One region of the Streptomyces sp. NPDC041129 genome, then DNA from elsewhere that is predicted to be linked to it. Evidence: predicted binding sites of a transcription regulator. Region 1 holds the regulator's gene; the other holds the start of a gene.
The links. Region 1 encodes HrcA, which represses chaperone genes, less so after heat shock. Its sites were predicted from a motif close to TTNGCACTCNGNNNNNCNGAGTGCNAA; they were not measured.
Positions count from the first base shown of each region.

Region 2: a site for HrcA is predicted at 3,091-3,117, ahead of groES (co-chaperone GroES). Genes of this name have one in related genera too.

Region 1 is NZ_JBVIYV010000001.1:1,317,989-1,325,409, reverse strand. It holds gene ACZ6B1_RS05780 (DUF3097 domain-containing protein) at 1-75, opposite strand, end outside; gene ACZ6B1_RS05775 (MBL fold metallo-hydrolase) at 110-832, opposite strand; gene hrcA (heat-inducible transcriptional repressor HrcA) at 992-2,008, shown strand; gene dnaJ (molecular chaperone DnaJ) at 2,009-3,145, shown strand; gene ACZ6B1_RS05760 (nitronate monooxygenase) at 3,317-4,393, shown strand; gene ACZ6B1_RS05755 (16S rRNA (uracil(1498)-N(3))-methyltransferase) at 4,390-5,142, shown strand; gene ACZ6B1_RS05750 (VOC family protein) at 5,159-5,551, shown strand; gene ACZ6B1_RS05745 (hypothetical protein) at 5,648-6,202, shown strand; gene ACZ6B1_RS05740 (S41 family peptidase) at 6,249-7,421, shown strand, end outside.
Region 2 is NZ_JBVIYV010000002.1:271,468-278,888, reverse strand. It holds gene ACZ6B1_RS09545 (RNA polymerase sigma-70 factor) at 1-88, opposite strand, end outside; gene ACZ6B1_RS09540 (carboxymuconolactone decarboxylase family protein) at 281-760, shown strand; gene groL (chaperonin GroEL) at 887-2,512, opposite strand; gene groES (co-chaperone GroES) at 2,636-2,944, opposite strand; gene ACZ6B1_RS09525 (polysaccharide deacetylase family protein) at 3,176-4,024, opposite strand; gene ACZ6B1_RS09520 (polysaccharide deacetylase family protein) at 4,021-4,968, opposite strand; gene ACZ6B1_RS09515 (class I SAM-dependent methyltransferase) at 5,059-6,225, shown strand; gene ACZ6B1_RS09510 (RNA polymerase sigma factor) at 6,241-7,421, opposite strand, start outside.

The DNA.
Region 1 (7,421 bases):
CGGCTCGGCCGCGACCTCGGGCACGGGCTGGGACTTCTTCCACGGTGGGGTCAGATCGGAGGCGTACTGGCGCATTCGGACGACGATAGGAGAACCGGCGGCTCTGTGCTCATGACACGCCGAAACGCGTCGCCAGCCCTTCGCGTTGGCACCGCACGAACGCCGCGTCCACCACCGCTCCGTGACCGGGCACGTACAGCGCGTCCTCACCGCCCAGGGACAGCAGACGGTCGAGCGCGTCCGGCCAGCGGGACGGGACCGCGTCCGGGCCCGCCTGCGGTTCGCCGGACTCCTCCACCAGGTCGCCGCAGAAGACGACCTCCGGGTCGCCCGGCACCAGCACCGCCAGATCGTGGGCCGTGTGGCCGGGACCCACGTTGGCCAGCAGCGCCTGACGCCCGTCGCCGAGGTCCAGCGTCCACTCCCCGGAGACCAGGTGCCGGGGCGGCACCAGCGCGTCCACCGCCTCGTCGGCGTCCGGGACCGGCAGGCCGTTCCTGACCGCGTCCAGGCGCAGCCCGTCGCGCTCGTGCGCCAGCAACGCGTCCATGCCGACCGCCGCGTACACCTCGGCGCCGGCGAGGGCGGCCGCCCCGAAGACGTGGTCGAAGTGGGGATGGGTGAGCGCGAGATGGGTCACACGGTGCCCCGCGAGCCGCTGCGCCCGCTCCCGCAGCAGCGCGCCCTCGGCGAGGCTCGACCCGGCGTCCACCAACAGCGCCGTACCGGCCCCGAGCACCAGGCCCGCCGTGCAGTCCCAGCCGGGCAGCCGGCACCGCCCGACCCCGTCGGCCAACCGCTCCCATCCCAGCTCTTCCCAAGTCACGGTCATAACGCGACGCTAGCGGTAGGACGGGGTATGGCGGGACCGACCTTGCCCAGTGAGTACCCCACGGCCGTACACTGGCCGGGGAACGCTGGCACTCGGACACGCAGAGTGCCAGGCGGACGCCGAAGGGCCGAGCGGAAGACATGCTGGAGGTGCGCGCGGATGCTGAATGAACGCAGGCTTCAGGTGCTGCGCGCCATCGTCCAGGACTACGTGGGCACCGAGGAGCCGGTCGGCTCCAAGGCGCTCACCGAGCGGCACAGTCTCGGCGTGTCGCCGGCGACCGTGCGCAACGACATGGCCGCCCTGGAGGACGAGGGATACATCGCCCAGCCGCACACCAGCGCCGGGCGCATCCCCACCGACAAGGGCTACCGGCTGTTCGTGGACAAGCTCGCGGGCGTCAAGCCGATGACCGGACCCGAGCGGCGGGCGATCCAGAACTTCCTGGAGGGCGCCGTCGACCTCGACGACGTCGTCGCGCGCACGGTGCGGCTGCTCGCGCAGCTGACCCGGCAGGTCGCCGTCGTGCAGTACCCGTCCCTGACCCGGTCCACCGTGCGGCACGTGGAGCTGCTCTCGCTCGCCCCCGCGCGCGTGATGCTCGTGCTGATCACGGACACCGGCCGGGTCGAGCAGCGGATGGTGGACTGCCCGGCGCCGTTCGGGGAGACCGCCCTCGCCGACCTCAGGGCGAGGCTCAACAGCCGGGTCGCGGGCCGCCGGTTCGCCGACGTGCCGCACCTGGTCGAGGACCTGCCCGAGGCGTTCGAGCACGAGGATCGCGGTACGGTCTCCACAGTGCTCTCCACTCTGCTGGAGACACTGGTCGAGGAGAACGAGGAGCGGCTGATGATCGGCGGCACCGCCAATCTCACCCGCTTCGGACATGACTTTCCCCTCACGATCCGGCCCGTCCTGGAGGCCCTCGAGGAGCAGGTCGTGCTCCTCAAGCTCCTCGGCGAGGCGAAGGATCCGGGCGTGATGGTGCGCATCGGGCACGAGAACGCACACGAGGGACTCAACTCCACGTCCGTCGTGTCGGTCGGCTACGGTTCGGGCGGCGAGGCGGTTGCCAAGCTCGGCGTGGTCGGACCGACCCGCATGGACTACCCGGGAACGATGGGAGCGGTACGCGCAGTGGCACGGTACGTCGGACAGATCCTGGCGGAGTCGTAAGTGGCCACGGACTACTACGCCGTTCTCGGCGTGCGCCGCGACGCGTCGCAGGATGAGATCAAGAAGGCGTTCCGTCGGCTCGCGCGCGAGCTGCACCCGGACGTCAACCCCGATCCGAAGACCCAGGAGCGGTTCAAGGAGATCAACGCCGCCTACGAGGTGCTGTCGGACCCGCAGAAGAAGCAGGTCTACGACCTCGGCGGCGACCCGCTCTCCCAGGCGGGCGGCGGGGGCGCGGGGGGCTTCGGGGCCGGTGGCTTCGGCAACTTCTCCGACATCATGGACGCGTTCTTCGGTACGGCGTCGCAGCGCGGGCCGCGCTCGCGCACCCGGCGCGGCCAGGACGCGATGATCCGGATCGACGTCGAGCTGGACGAGGCGGCCTTCGGCACGACCAAGGACATCCAGGTCGACACCGCGGTCGTCTGCAACACCTGCAGCGGCGAGGGCGCGGCTCCGGGCACGACCGCCCAGACGTGTGACATGTGCCGCGGCCGCGGCGAGGTGTCGCAGGTCACCCGGTCCTTCCTGGGCCAGGTCATGACCTCCCGCCCCTGCCCCCAGTGCCAGGGCTTCGGCACGGTCGTGCCGACCCCGTGCCCCGAGTGCGCGGGCGACGGCCGGGTGCGCTCCCGCCGCACCCTCACCGTGAAGATCCCGGCCGGTGTCGACAACGGCACCCGGATCCAGCTCGCCGGCGAGGGCGAGGTCGGCCCCGGCGGCGGTCCGGCCGGTGACCTCTACGTCGAGATCCACGAGCTGCCGCACTCGACCTTCCAGCGGCGCGGCGACGACCTGCACTGCACGGTCACCATCCCGATGACCGCGGCGGCCCTCGGCACCAAGGTCCCGCTGGAGACGCTGGACGGCCTGGAGGAGGTCGACATCCGGCCGGGCACCCAGTCCGGACAGTCGATCCCGCTGCACAACCGGGGCGTCACGCATCTGCGCGGCGGCGGCCGAGGCGACCTGATCGTCCACGTCGAGGTCACGACCCCGACCAAGCTGGATCCCGAGCAGGAGCGGTTGCTGCGCGAGCTGTCGAAGCTGCGGGGCGAGGAGCGCCCGCAGGGGCAGTTCCAGCCGGGGCAGCAGGGACTGTTCTCGCGGCTGAAGGACGCGTTCAACGGGCGCTGAGGCGGGCCGAGGCCACGAGGGCCGGGCCCAGGGGGCTCGAGCCCCCTGGGCCCGGCCCTCGCCCACCCGCCGCCCGGCTCGGTGGGCTGGAGCCGCGGGCCGGAAAAAGTGGCATGTGCCATGGGAAAGACCCGATTCGGCGCTCTCCCCAGGACGTGACAACATGCGGGCATGTCCTCCGCGCTGACCGATCTCTTCCCCAGGCCGATCGTGCAGGCTCCCATGGCGGGCGGGGTCTCCGTACCGCAGCTCGCCGCGGCCGTGTCCGAGGCGGGCGGGCTCGGGTTCCTCGCCGCCGGATACAAGACCGCCGACGGCATGTACCAGGAGATCAAGCAGCTACGGGGACTCACGGGCCGGCCCTTCGGCGTCAACCTCTTCATGCCGCAGCCGGAGTATGCGGAGTCCGGCGCCGTGGAGATCTACACCCACCAGCTCGCCGGTGAGGCCGCCTGGTACGAGACCGAGCTGGGCGACCCGGACAGCGGCCGGGACGACGGCTACGACGCCAAGCTCGCCGTACTGCTCGACAACCCGGTGCCGGTGGTCTCCTTCCACTTCGGTGTCCCGGCCCGTGAGGTCATCGACTCCCTGCACCGCGCCGGGACGTTCACGCTGGTCGCCGCCACCACCCCGGAGGAGGCGCGCGCGGTCGAGCGGGCCGGGGCGGACGCGGTGATCGCGCAGGGCGTCGAGGCGGGCGGCCACCTGGGCACCCACCGGGACGTCCCCGAGAACGACGGCTCCGGCATCGGACTGCTGTCGCTGCTCACGCAGGTCCGCGAGGCGGTGAGCATCCCGGTCGTCGCCGCCGGCGGCATCATGCGCGGCGGCCAGATCGCCGCCGTCCTCGCGGCGGGCGCGAGCGCCGCCCAGCTGGGCACGGCGTTCCTCGCCACCCCGGAGTCCGGCGCCCACGCCCTGCACAAGCAGGCGCTGACCAACCCCCTGTTCGCGCGCACCGAACTGACCCGCGCCTTCTCCGGCCGCCCCGCGCGCGGCCTGGTCAACCGCTTCCTTCGCGAGCACGGCCCCTACGCCCCCGCCGCCTACCCCGAGGTCCACCATGTGACGGCGCCGCTACGCAGGGCCGCCGCCAAGGCCGGTGACGCGCAGGGCATGGCACTGTGGGCGGGCCAGGGCCACCGGCTGGCCCGGGAGCTGCCGGCCGGGCAGTTGGTGGAAGTGCTGACGGCCGAGCTCGCCGCGGCCCGGACCGCGTTGTCGGCCGGAGGTGACGCGCGATGACCGCGCCGGTTTTCGTCGTCGACTCGCTCGAGGGTGTGGGCCCCGGCTCGGTCATCGACGTGGAGGGACCCGAGGGGCGGCACGCGGTCTCGGTGCGCCGGCTGCAGCCCGGCGAGGAAGTCGTGATCACCGACGGCAAGGGCCGGGGAGCGTCCGGGGTGGTCCTCAGCACCTCGGGCAAGGACCACCTGGTGGTCGAGCCCCGCGCGTTCCCGGTGGAGCCCGAACCCAGCCCCCGTATCACCGTTGTCCAGGCCCTCCCCAAGGGCGACCGCGGTGAGCTGGCCGTGGAGATGATGACCGAGACGGGCGTCGACGCGATCGTGCCCTGGCAGGCCGCGCGCTGCATCACCCAGTGGAAGGGCGACCGCGGGCAGAAGGCCCTCGCCAAGTGGCGTGCCACCGCCCGCGAGGCCGGCAAGCAGTCCCGCCGCCTGCGCTTCCCCGAGGTCGCGGAGGCCGCGACGACCAAGCAGGTCGCCGCCCTGCTGGCCGCGGCCGACTTCGCCGCCGTGCTCCACTCCGACTTCGAGCACGACAGCGCCCCCCTCGCCACCGCCCGGCTCCCGGAGCACGGTGAGATCGTGCTGGTCGTGGGGCCCGAAGGAGGCGTGGCCCGGGACGAGTTGGCCCTCTTCGAAGAGGCGGGCGCCAAGCCGTGCGTGCTGGGGCCTACGGTGTTGCGCACGTCCACCGCCGGCACCGCCGCGGCGGCCCTCCTGCTGGGCCGCACCGGCCGCTGGTCCTGAGCACTGGGGGAACACCATGGAACTCGCCCAAGTCCGGCTCCTCGTCACCGACTTCGCCGCCTGCTACCGCTTCTACGCCGATGTCCTCGGCCTCAAGCCGCAGTCCGGCACCGGCGAGGGACCGTACGAGAAGTTCAGCCCGCACGCCGGCTCGGCCGGAATCGCGCTGCAGGACCGCGCCATGATGGCCGGGGTCCTGGCGGAGCTGGGCGAGACCGCCACCGGCCACCGCTCCCTGGTCGTGCTGCGCGTGGACGACCTCGACGCGTACTGCGCGGAGATCACCGCCCGGGGCGCGACCCTGCTGCACGGCCCGGCCCCGATGACCGAGCGCATGCGCGTGGCTCACCTCAAGGACCCGGAGGGCAACCTGGTGGAACTCCAGGAATGGCTCCTCCTGCGCGTCTGACGGCGAGGGAACAGCGGCCCGGCCGTCGCTGCCCGAACGGGTGAGTGGCCGTATGCGGCCTTCCGCCCCGGGGGCGGTGGTGGCACGCTGCCCTCCATGGGGGCATCGAGGCGGATTCGGCGCCGGCCGCGGGCCGCGCGCGGTGTGGCCGTGGCGGGACTGCTGGTGATGGGCGCGGGCGCGGTGGTGGCGTGTCAGCCCGGGGACCTGAGTTCGGCCTCGGCCGCGTACACCACCGACAGCACCGCGACCGCCGAGCTGAAACGGCGGCACGTGGACGTGAGCTGGCTCACCTGCACCGGAGACTACGGCGGCAAGCGCGGCGGCACGTCCGGCAGTTCGCCCTCGCCGACGGAGAGCACCGTCGTATCGGTCGACTGCCAGGGGGAGACCAGGGACGGACGCAAGATCACCGTCAGGGGGAAGGTGACCCGGGCCGTCGACGGGGCCTGTGTGCGCGGGGACCTGACGGCCAGGGTCGGCGGCAGGCAGGTCTTCCGGGTCAGCGGGCTCGGCGACTGCGACGCCACACCCGGTCCGACGTACCGGCCGCCCACCCGGCAGGGCGGGCAGCCCACCGTCACCGTGACGGTGACGCGGACCATCTGGTGCAAGAAGGACCCCAGTTGCTGGCCGGTGGAGGGCAAGTGATCGGAACCGGGAGCGGGGGACGCCGGTCGCTGCGTACAGTGACGGGGTGACTCAGGCGGCTTCGACGGCATCCTCCGGCTACCTCCGATTCCCGCACCCGCACGGCGACTTGGTGACCTTCGTCGCCGAGGACGACGTCTGGCTGGCTCCGCTCGACGGCGGCCGTGCCTGGCGGGTCAGCGCCGACAACGTGCCCGTGAACCACCCTCGCGTCTCGCCCGACGGCACCGCCGTCGCCTGGACCTCCACCCGCGACGGCGCCCCCGAGGTGCACCTCGCCCCGGTGGCCGGCGGCCCAGCCAGACGGCTGACGCACTGGGGCAGTTGGCGGACACAGGTGCGCGGCTGGACCCCGGACGGCGAGGTGCTCGCGCTCAGCACCCAGGGCCAGGCGAGCCTGCGCCGAAGCTGGGCCCGGGCCGTTCCGCTCGACGGGGGACCGGCCACCACCCTGCCGTACGGGCCGGTCGGCGACGTCGCCCACGGCCCGCACACCGTGCTGCTGTCCGCCCCGATGGGCCGCGAGGCCGCCTGGTGGAAGCGGTACCGGGGCGGCACCGCGGGCAAGCTGTGGATCGACCGGGAGGGCGACGGCGAGTTCGTCCGGCTGCACGAGGAGCTGGACGGCAACATCGAGTACCCGCTGTGGGCCGGCGACCGGATCGCGTTCCTCTCCGACCACGAGGGCACCGGCGCGCTCTACTCCTCCCTCGCCGACGGCTCCGACCTGCGCCGGCACACCCCGCTGGAAGGCTTCTACGCCCGGCACGCCGCCACCGACGGCACCCGGGTCGTCTACTCCTGCGCCGGTGAACTCTGGCTGCTGGACGACCTCGACGGCGCCGAACCGCGCCGGCTGGACATCCGGCTCGGCGGACCGCGCGTGGACCTCCAGCCGTTCCCGGTGAACGCCTCCCACTGGTTCGGCACCGCCGCCCCGGACCACACCGCGCGCGGCAGCGCGGTCGCCGTGCGCGGCGCCGTCCACTGGGTCACCCACCGCTCCGGCCCGGCCCGCGCGCTCGCCGCCCAGCCGGGCGTGCGGACCCGGCTGCCGCGCACCTTCCGCTCCGAGGGGGAGGAGTGGGTGGTGTGGGTGACGGACGCCGAGGGCGAGGACGCCCTGGAGTTCGCGCCCGCCACCGGCGCCGCCCTCGGCACGCCACCGCGCCGGCTCGCCGCCGGGCAGCTCGGCCGCGTCCTGGAACTGGCCATGGCA
Region 2 (7,421 bases), on a different contig from region 1:
TGCGGTGGGCGACGAAGGTCTCCGTGGCGGGGTCCAGGACGGCGGACGGCTCGGTGGTGTCGTCCGTGTGCGCGCTGTGCTCGGTCATGGCCGGCTCCCCCTGTCGGCTCCCGTTCGTGTCACGCACAAGACGCCCGCGACGGGCGGTGTGTGACACCACATCGAGTGGGCTGCGTCACACACCAGGGCTGTCACACGGCTCGGGCGGGCGGCGTCTCGTGGTCGTCAGGACGCCGCGGACGATTCGCGCGGCGGTACCCGCACGAGTGAGGACAAGGTCATGGAACCCCGATTCAACCTGCTCGACAGCCCGACCGCCGCGAAGGTCGCGAAGCGGTTCTACGGCACCTCGCTGGCCCTGGAGGAGTCGACGCTGCCGAAGGCCCTGCGGGAGCTGGTGGAGCTGAGGGTCGGTCAGCTCAACGGCTGCGGCTTCTGCGTCGACATCCACACCAAGGAGGCCGCGGCCGCCGGTGAGTCCGCGCTGCGGCTGAACCTGGTCGCCGCCTGGCGCCACTCCACCGTGTTCACCGAGGCCGAGCGGGCCGCGCTGGCGCTCGCCGAGGAGGGCACCCGACTCGGCGAGCGGGGTGTGACCGACGAGACCTGGGCCGAGGTGCGCAAGCACTTCGACGACGACGAGGTCGGTGCGCTGGTCTGCGTGGTCTCCCTGATCAACGCGGCCACCCGGATGAACGTGATCGTGCACCACCCGGGGGGTTCGTACGAGCCGGGGATGTTCGACAACATGTCGAGCTGACCGGCAGGCGGTTCCGAGGGGCGGATAACGCCGGGACGAAAAACGCGGGGGACGAGAAACGCGGGGGACGAGAAACGCGGGAGGCCCGGCACCCCGAAGGGTGCCGGGCCTCGTCGCTGAGGTGCCTCAGTGGGAGTGGCCGTGGCCGTGGCCCGCCGCGGCCGGCTCCTCCTCTTCCTTCTTCTCGACGACCAGGGTCTCGGTCGTGAGCAGGAGGGAGGCGATGGAGGCGGCGTTCTCCAGGGCGGAGCGGGTGACCTTGACCGGGTCGATGACGCCGGCCTTGATCAGGTCGCCGTACTCGCCGGAGGCGGCGTTGTAGCCGCTGCCCTTCTCGAGCTCGGCCACCTTGGAGACGATGACGTAGCCCTCGAGGCCGGCGTTCTCGGCGATCCAGCGCAGCGGCTCGACGGCGGCGCGGCGGACGACCGCGACACCGGTGGCCTCGTCGCCGGTCTTGTCGAGGTTGCCCTCGAGGACCTTGACGGCGTGGACCAGCGCGGAGCCACCACCGGAGACGATGCCCTCCTCGACCGCGGCGCGGGTCGCGGAGATGGCGTCCTCCAGACGGTGCTTCTTCTCCTTCAGCTCCACCTCGGTGGCGGCGCCGACCTTGATCACGCACACGCCGCCGGCCAGCTTCGCGAGGCGCTCCTGGAGCTTCTCGCGGTCCCAGTCGGAGTCGGTGTTCTCGATCTCGGCCTTGATCTGCGCGACGCGGCCCGCGACGTCCGCCGAGTTGCCGCCGCCGTCGACGATCGTGGTGTCGTCCTTGGTGACGGTCACGCGGCGGGCGGAGCCGAGCACGTCCAGACCGACCTGGTCGATCTTGAGGCCGACCTCCTCGGAGATGACGGTGCCGCCGGTGAGGGTGGCGATGTCCTGGAGCATGGCCTTGCGGCGGTCGCCGAAGCCCGGGGCCTTCACCGCGACGGCGTTGAAGGTGCCGCGGATCTTGTTGACGACCAGGGTCGACAGGGCCTCGCCGTCGACGTCCTCGGCGATGATCAGCAGCGGCTTGGAGGCACCCGACTGGATGACCTTCTCCAGCAGCGGCAGCAGGTCCTGGATGGAGCTGATCTTGCCCTGGTTGATCAGGATGTACGGGTCGTCGAGGACGGCCTCCATACGCTCCTGGTCGGTGACGAAGTACGGCGACAGGTAGCCCTTGTCGAAGGCCATGCCCTCGGTGAAGTCCAGCTCCAGACCGAAGGTGTTGGACTCCTCGACGGTGATGACACCGTCCTTGCCGACCTTGTCCATGGCCTCGGCGATCAGCTCGCCGACCTGCTGGTCCTGGGCGGACAGCGCGGCGACGGCGGCGATGTCGGACTTCTCGTCGATCGGGCGGGCCGAGGCGAGCAGGTCGTCGGAGACGGCCTTGACCGCGGCGTCGATGCCCTTCTTGAGCAGCGCCGGGGAGGCACCGGCGGCGACGTTGCGCAGACCCTCGCGCACCAGGGCCTGGGCCAGCACGGTGGCGGTGGTGGTGCCGTCACCAGCGATGTCGTTGGTCTTGGTCGCCACCTCCTTCACCAGCTGGGCGCCGAGGTTCTCGTACGGGTCCTCGATCTCGACCTCACGGGCGATCGTGACACCGTCGTTGGTGATGGTGGGCGCGCCGAACTTCTTGTCGATGACGACGTTGCGGCCCTTGGGGCCGATCGTCACCTTCACCGTGTCGGCCAGCTTGTTGACGCCGCGCTCGAGGGCGCGACGGGCGTCCTCGTCGAACTTCAGGATCTTCGCCATGACAGCGGGAGCCCTCTCGGAAATCTGTGGGTGAAAAAGGCACTGCGCCCCGGGCGCCCGGCTTCTTGTGTGGTCGCGGGGGCCAGGGGCGCAGCGTCAAGCATCAAAAGTGCTCGAGGTGACTTACTTCTCGATGATCGCGAGGACGTCGCGAGCCGAGAGGACGAGGTACTCCTCGCCGTTGTACTTCACCTCGGTGCCGCCGTACTTGCTGTACAGGACGACGTCGCCGACCTTGACGTCGAGCGGCAGGCGCTCGCCGTTCTCGAAGCGGCCCGGGCCCACGGCGAGGACGGCGCCCTCCTGGGGCTTCTCCTTCGCGGTGTCCGGGATGACCAGGCCAGAGGCGGTGGTCTGCTCGGCGTCGAGCGGCTGGACCACGATGCGGTCCTCGAGCGGCTTGATGGCAACCTTGGAGCTGGTGGTCGTCACGGTCCGACCTCCCCCTTCGGAGATCTCACGGGGTTAACTGTCTGAGGTGGCGACCAGGTGGATCCGTCGTCGCGGGTGCCGGACCTGCCCGTCGCGTAGTTGGCACTCTCATCTGCCGAGTGCCAGAGCCGAGACTATGACCGCGATTAGCACTCGGTCAAGCGGAGTGCCAATGGCGGTGCGGCGCGTCGGCCGGCCCGGGGCGGTGGAGAGCCCCCCAGGTGGGTGCGGTCAGGCCAGGTAGTCCTCGAGGCGGGCCACCGTCAGGCCCTGGCTCTGGGCGTGGCGCAGCAGGCGCGAGGTGCGTTCCGTCAGGCTGGTGCCGGCCTCCTGGCCGGGGCCCACAAGGACGATGTCGCCCGGGGCCAGGTGCCGTGGGCCCCTGCGGTAGTCGATGCCCCCGGAGCCGAGGGCGGCTCGCCACAGGACGACGGCGGAGACGCCGCAGTCGGCGGCGGCGCGCAGGGTGGTGGCGTCGTAGGCGCCGTGGGGCGGCCGCAGGAGGCGGGGGCGGACACCGAAGCGGGAGCCGAGCTTGTCCCGCTGGCCGCAGATCTCGGCGCGCTGCCCGGCGTACGGCAGGCCGGGCAGCGCCGGGTGGTCGAGGGTGTGGTTCTCGATCGCGGCGCCGACCGCGCGCAGTCGGGCGAAGCGGCCGTAGCCGGGGCCCACGACGCTGTCGGTGAGGAAGAGGCTGACCGGCAGACGGAGTTCTCGGACCATGTCGGCGAACCGCGGGTCCCGCTCGACACCGTCGCCGTAGGTGAGGAAGACGACCCGGTCGGTGGTGTCGACACGGTCCACGACCGGGGGCGGGGAGGTGTCCGGCCGGCGGGTACCGAGGGGCCGGGCCGGGTGGCTCGGCGGGGCGGCGAGCGGGGCGGTCAGGCCCCAGCGGCGGTGCGCCGCGCCGGCGGCCGGGCTCGGTGGCCGGGCCCCCTGGGCCGCCCGCTTGCCCAGGCGCTCGATGGGGTCGACGGACTGGGCGCAGCCGGCGAGCAGGAGGGCCGCGGCGAACGCGGCCGCCGGAGCGGTCCGCACCCGGAGCGGGCCGCCCGCCGGCTGCCCCCGGCGCCTCACAGGTAGTCCTCCAGGCGCGCCACGGCGTATCCCTCGCGCGTGACCTTGTCGAGGAACCTGCGCATGTCGTCGACCATCGTGCCGTCCCAGTCGTCGCGGCCGCGGAAGTGGGTGAGCACGATGTCACCGGGGTGCAGGCTGCGGTCCCAGTCGCGGTACTCCCAGTGGTCGACGAAGACCTCCTCGTCCCAGATCGGCGCGTACTTGATGCCGCATGACTTGGCGGCGCGCAGGGTGTCGCCGTTGTAGTTGCCGTAGGGCGGCCGGAAGACGGTGGGCGCCTTGCCGAACTGCTTCTTCATGATGTCCTGCATGCCGCAGATCTCGTCCCGCTGCTGTTCGTAGGAGAGGCCGGGCAGGTACGGGTGGGTGAGGGTGTGGTTGTTGAGGGTGTGGCCCTCGGACTGCATCCGGCGGAAGTAGCCGTAGTCGTCCTTCACCAGGTAGTTGCTGAGGAAGGCCGAGTAGGGGATCTTCAGGTCGCTCATCATGCGCAGGAACGCCGGGTCCTTCTCGGCGCCGTCGTCGATGGTGAGGAAGACGACCTTCTTGCCGGTGGGGACGGTGGTGAAGACCGGGGGCAGGTTCTCCTCCTCCTGACCGTCCACCTCGAAGCCGTCACGCGGGGTGATCTTCGGCTTGACTGCGGGCGGCGCCGGGGCCGCCAGCGGCACCCGGGCCAGGTTCCAGCGCCGGGCGGCGGCGACCAGCCGGGCCTGTTCGGCGGCGCGGCGGGCCTCGGGGCTCAGCGCCTGGGCGGGGCCGCCCCGGCCGGAGTTGTGGCCGGGGCCGGAGTGGGCGCCGGAGCCCTGGTCCGGGGAGCCGCAGCCGGAGACGAAGGCGGCCGAGACGAGTGCGGCCACCCCGCAGCGCAGGGCGATCCCCGGAAGGGACGAACACCTGCCGAGTGAGCACTTTTTGTCATTTTGTACTACTTCTCGCATGGCGTCGGATCCTCGCAGGCCCCGGCGCCGAACCCGGCCCGACACCGCCGCCGGAGGCGCACCATCCACCGACTGGCCCACAATGACCCGGTGAACGACCTCGACCCCCTCCTCACCCCCGAAGGCCGCGCCCTGCTCGACGAGGTGCGCGACACCGACCCCGCGCACGAGCTGGCCGTCGCCACCCGGCTGCGCCGGGACCACCCCGCCGAGCTGGTGTCGGCGGCGCTGGGACAGGCACGGCTGCGGCAGCGGGCGGCGGCGAAGTTCGGGGCCGAGGACGCGGCGCGGATGTTCTTCACCCCGAACGGGGTCGAGCAGTCGACCCGCGCGAGCGTGGCCGCGTACCGCGCGGAGCGGATGAGGGGGCTGGGGGTGACCTCGGTCGCCGATCTGTGCTGCGGGATCGGCGGCGACGCGATCGCGCTGGCGCGGGCCGGGATCCGGGTACTGGCGGTGGACCGCGACCCGCTGACGGCGGCCGCGGCCCGGGCCAACGCCGAGGCCCTGGGGCTCGCCCGGCTGATCGAGGTTCGGGAGGCGGACGTGACCGAGGTGGACACGGACGGCTACGACGCCGTCTTCGTGGACCCCGCCCGGCGCGGCGGCCGCGGCCGAATCTTCGACCCCGAGGCCTACTCGCCGCCGCTGTCCTGGGCCGTCGGAGCGGCCCTGAAGGCACCACGGGCCGCCCTGAAGATCGCGCCCGGCATCCCGCACGAGGCGATCCCGGCCGAGGCGGAGGCCGAGTGGATCTCGGACGGCGGGGACGTGAAGGAGGCGGTGCTCTGGTTCGGCACCGGGGCGCCGGGCACCGTACGGGCCACGCTGCTGCCTGGCCCGCGCACACTGCCCGGCCGGGGCCTGCCCGACCCCGAGGTGCGCCCGGTGGGACGGTACGTGTACGAGCCCGACGGCGCCGTGATCCGCGCCCATCTGGTCGCCGAGGTGGCCGAGGAGGTCGGCGGCGGCCTCGTCGACCCGACCATCGCGTACATCACGGCCGACGCCCTGCACCCGACGCCGTACGCCACCGCCTACGAGATCACCGACCGGCTCCCCTTCAACGTCAAGAAGCTGAAGGCCCTGCTGCGCGAGCGCGAGGTCGGCATCCTGACCGTGAAGAAGCGGGGCTCGGCGGTCGAACCCGAGGAACTGCGCAGGAAGGTCAAGCCCCAGGGCCCGCACTCCGCCACGGTCTTCCTGACCCGGGTGGCGGGGGCGCCGACGATGCTGGTCGGCCACCCGGCGCGCTGAACGCCGTCCGGGCCCTCAGCCGGCCTCGGCGGCCCGGCGCAACAGCAGGGCGCGTTCGCGTTCGTTGCGGGTGAGGGAGGCCGCGCGTTCGAACTCCGCGCGGGCCTCGGCGGTGCGGCCGAGGCGGGACAGCAGGTCGGCGCGGACGCTGGGCAGCAAGTGGTAGTCGCGCAGGGCGGGTTCGGCGGCCAGGGCGTCGACGAGTGCGAGCGCTTCGGCCGGCCCGTCGGCCATCGACACGGCCACGGCGCGGTTCAGTTCGACGACCGGCGACGGGGCGCGGGCGGCGAGCAGGGTGTAGAGGGTGGCGATGGTCCGCCAGTCGGTCTCCGCGTAGGAGTACGCGTGCGCGTGGCAGGCGGCGATGGCCGCCTGGAGGGCGTAGGGGCCGGGTGCGCCGGTGGCGGTGGCGTCGGCGCGGGCGAGGGCCCTGATGCCGCGGGCGATGAGCATGCGGTTCCAGCGGCGCCGGTTCTGGTCCTTCAGCAGGACCGCGGTGCCGTCGGGGGCGGTGCGGGCGGCGGTGCGCGAGGCCTGGAACTCCAGCAGCGCGGTCAGGCCGTGCACCTCCGGTTCCTTCGGCATGAGCCCGGACAGCAGCCGGGCCAGCCGCAGGGCGTCCTCGCACAGCCCGGGGCGCACCAGATCGTCGCCGGCGGTGGCCGCGTAACCCTCGTTGAAGATCAGGTAGATGACGTCCAGGACCGAGCCGAGGCGGGCCTCGCGGTCGGGCCCGTACGGCACCTCGAAGGCGACGTTCCGTGCCGCGAGGGTGCGTTTGGCGCGGACGATCCGCTGGGCGACCGTCGCCTCCGGGACCAGATGGGCGCGGGCGATCTCCGCCGTGGTGAGGCCGCCCAGCAGGCGCAGGGTGAGGGCGATGCGGGCCTCGGGGGACAGCACCGGATGGCAGGTGGTGAAGACGAGCCGCAGCAGGTCGTCGTCGATGTCGTCCGGGTCGGCGGGCTCGGGCGGCGGGGCCGTGTCCGGGAGGTTCCGGCCGATCTCCGCGAGCTTGCGGGCGTAGGTCTCGCGGCGCCGGACCAGGTCGACGGCGCGGTGCCGGGCGGTGGCCATGAGCCAGGCGCCGGGGTTGTCGGGCACGCCGTCCCGGGGCCACCGCTCCAGGGCGGCAACCAGCGCGTCCTGCGCGAGCTCCTCGGCGATGCCGATGTCCCGCACGATCCGGGCGACGC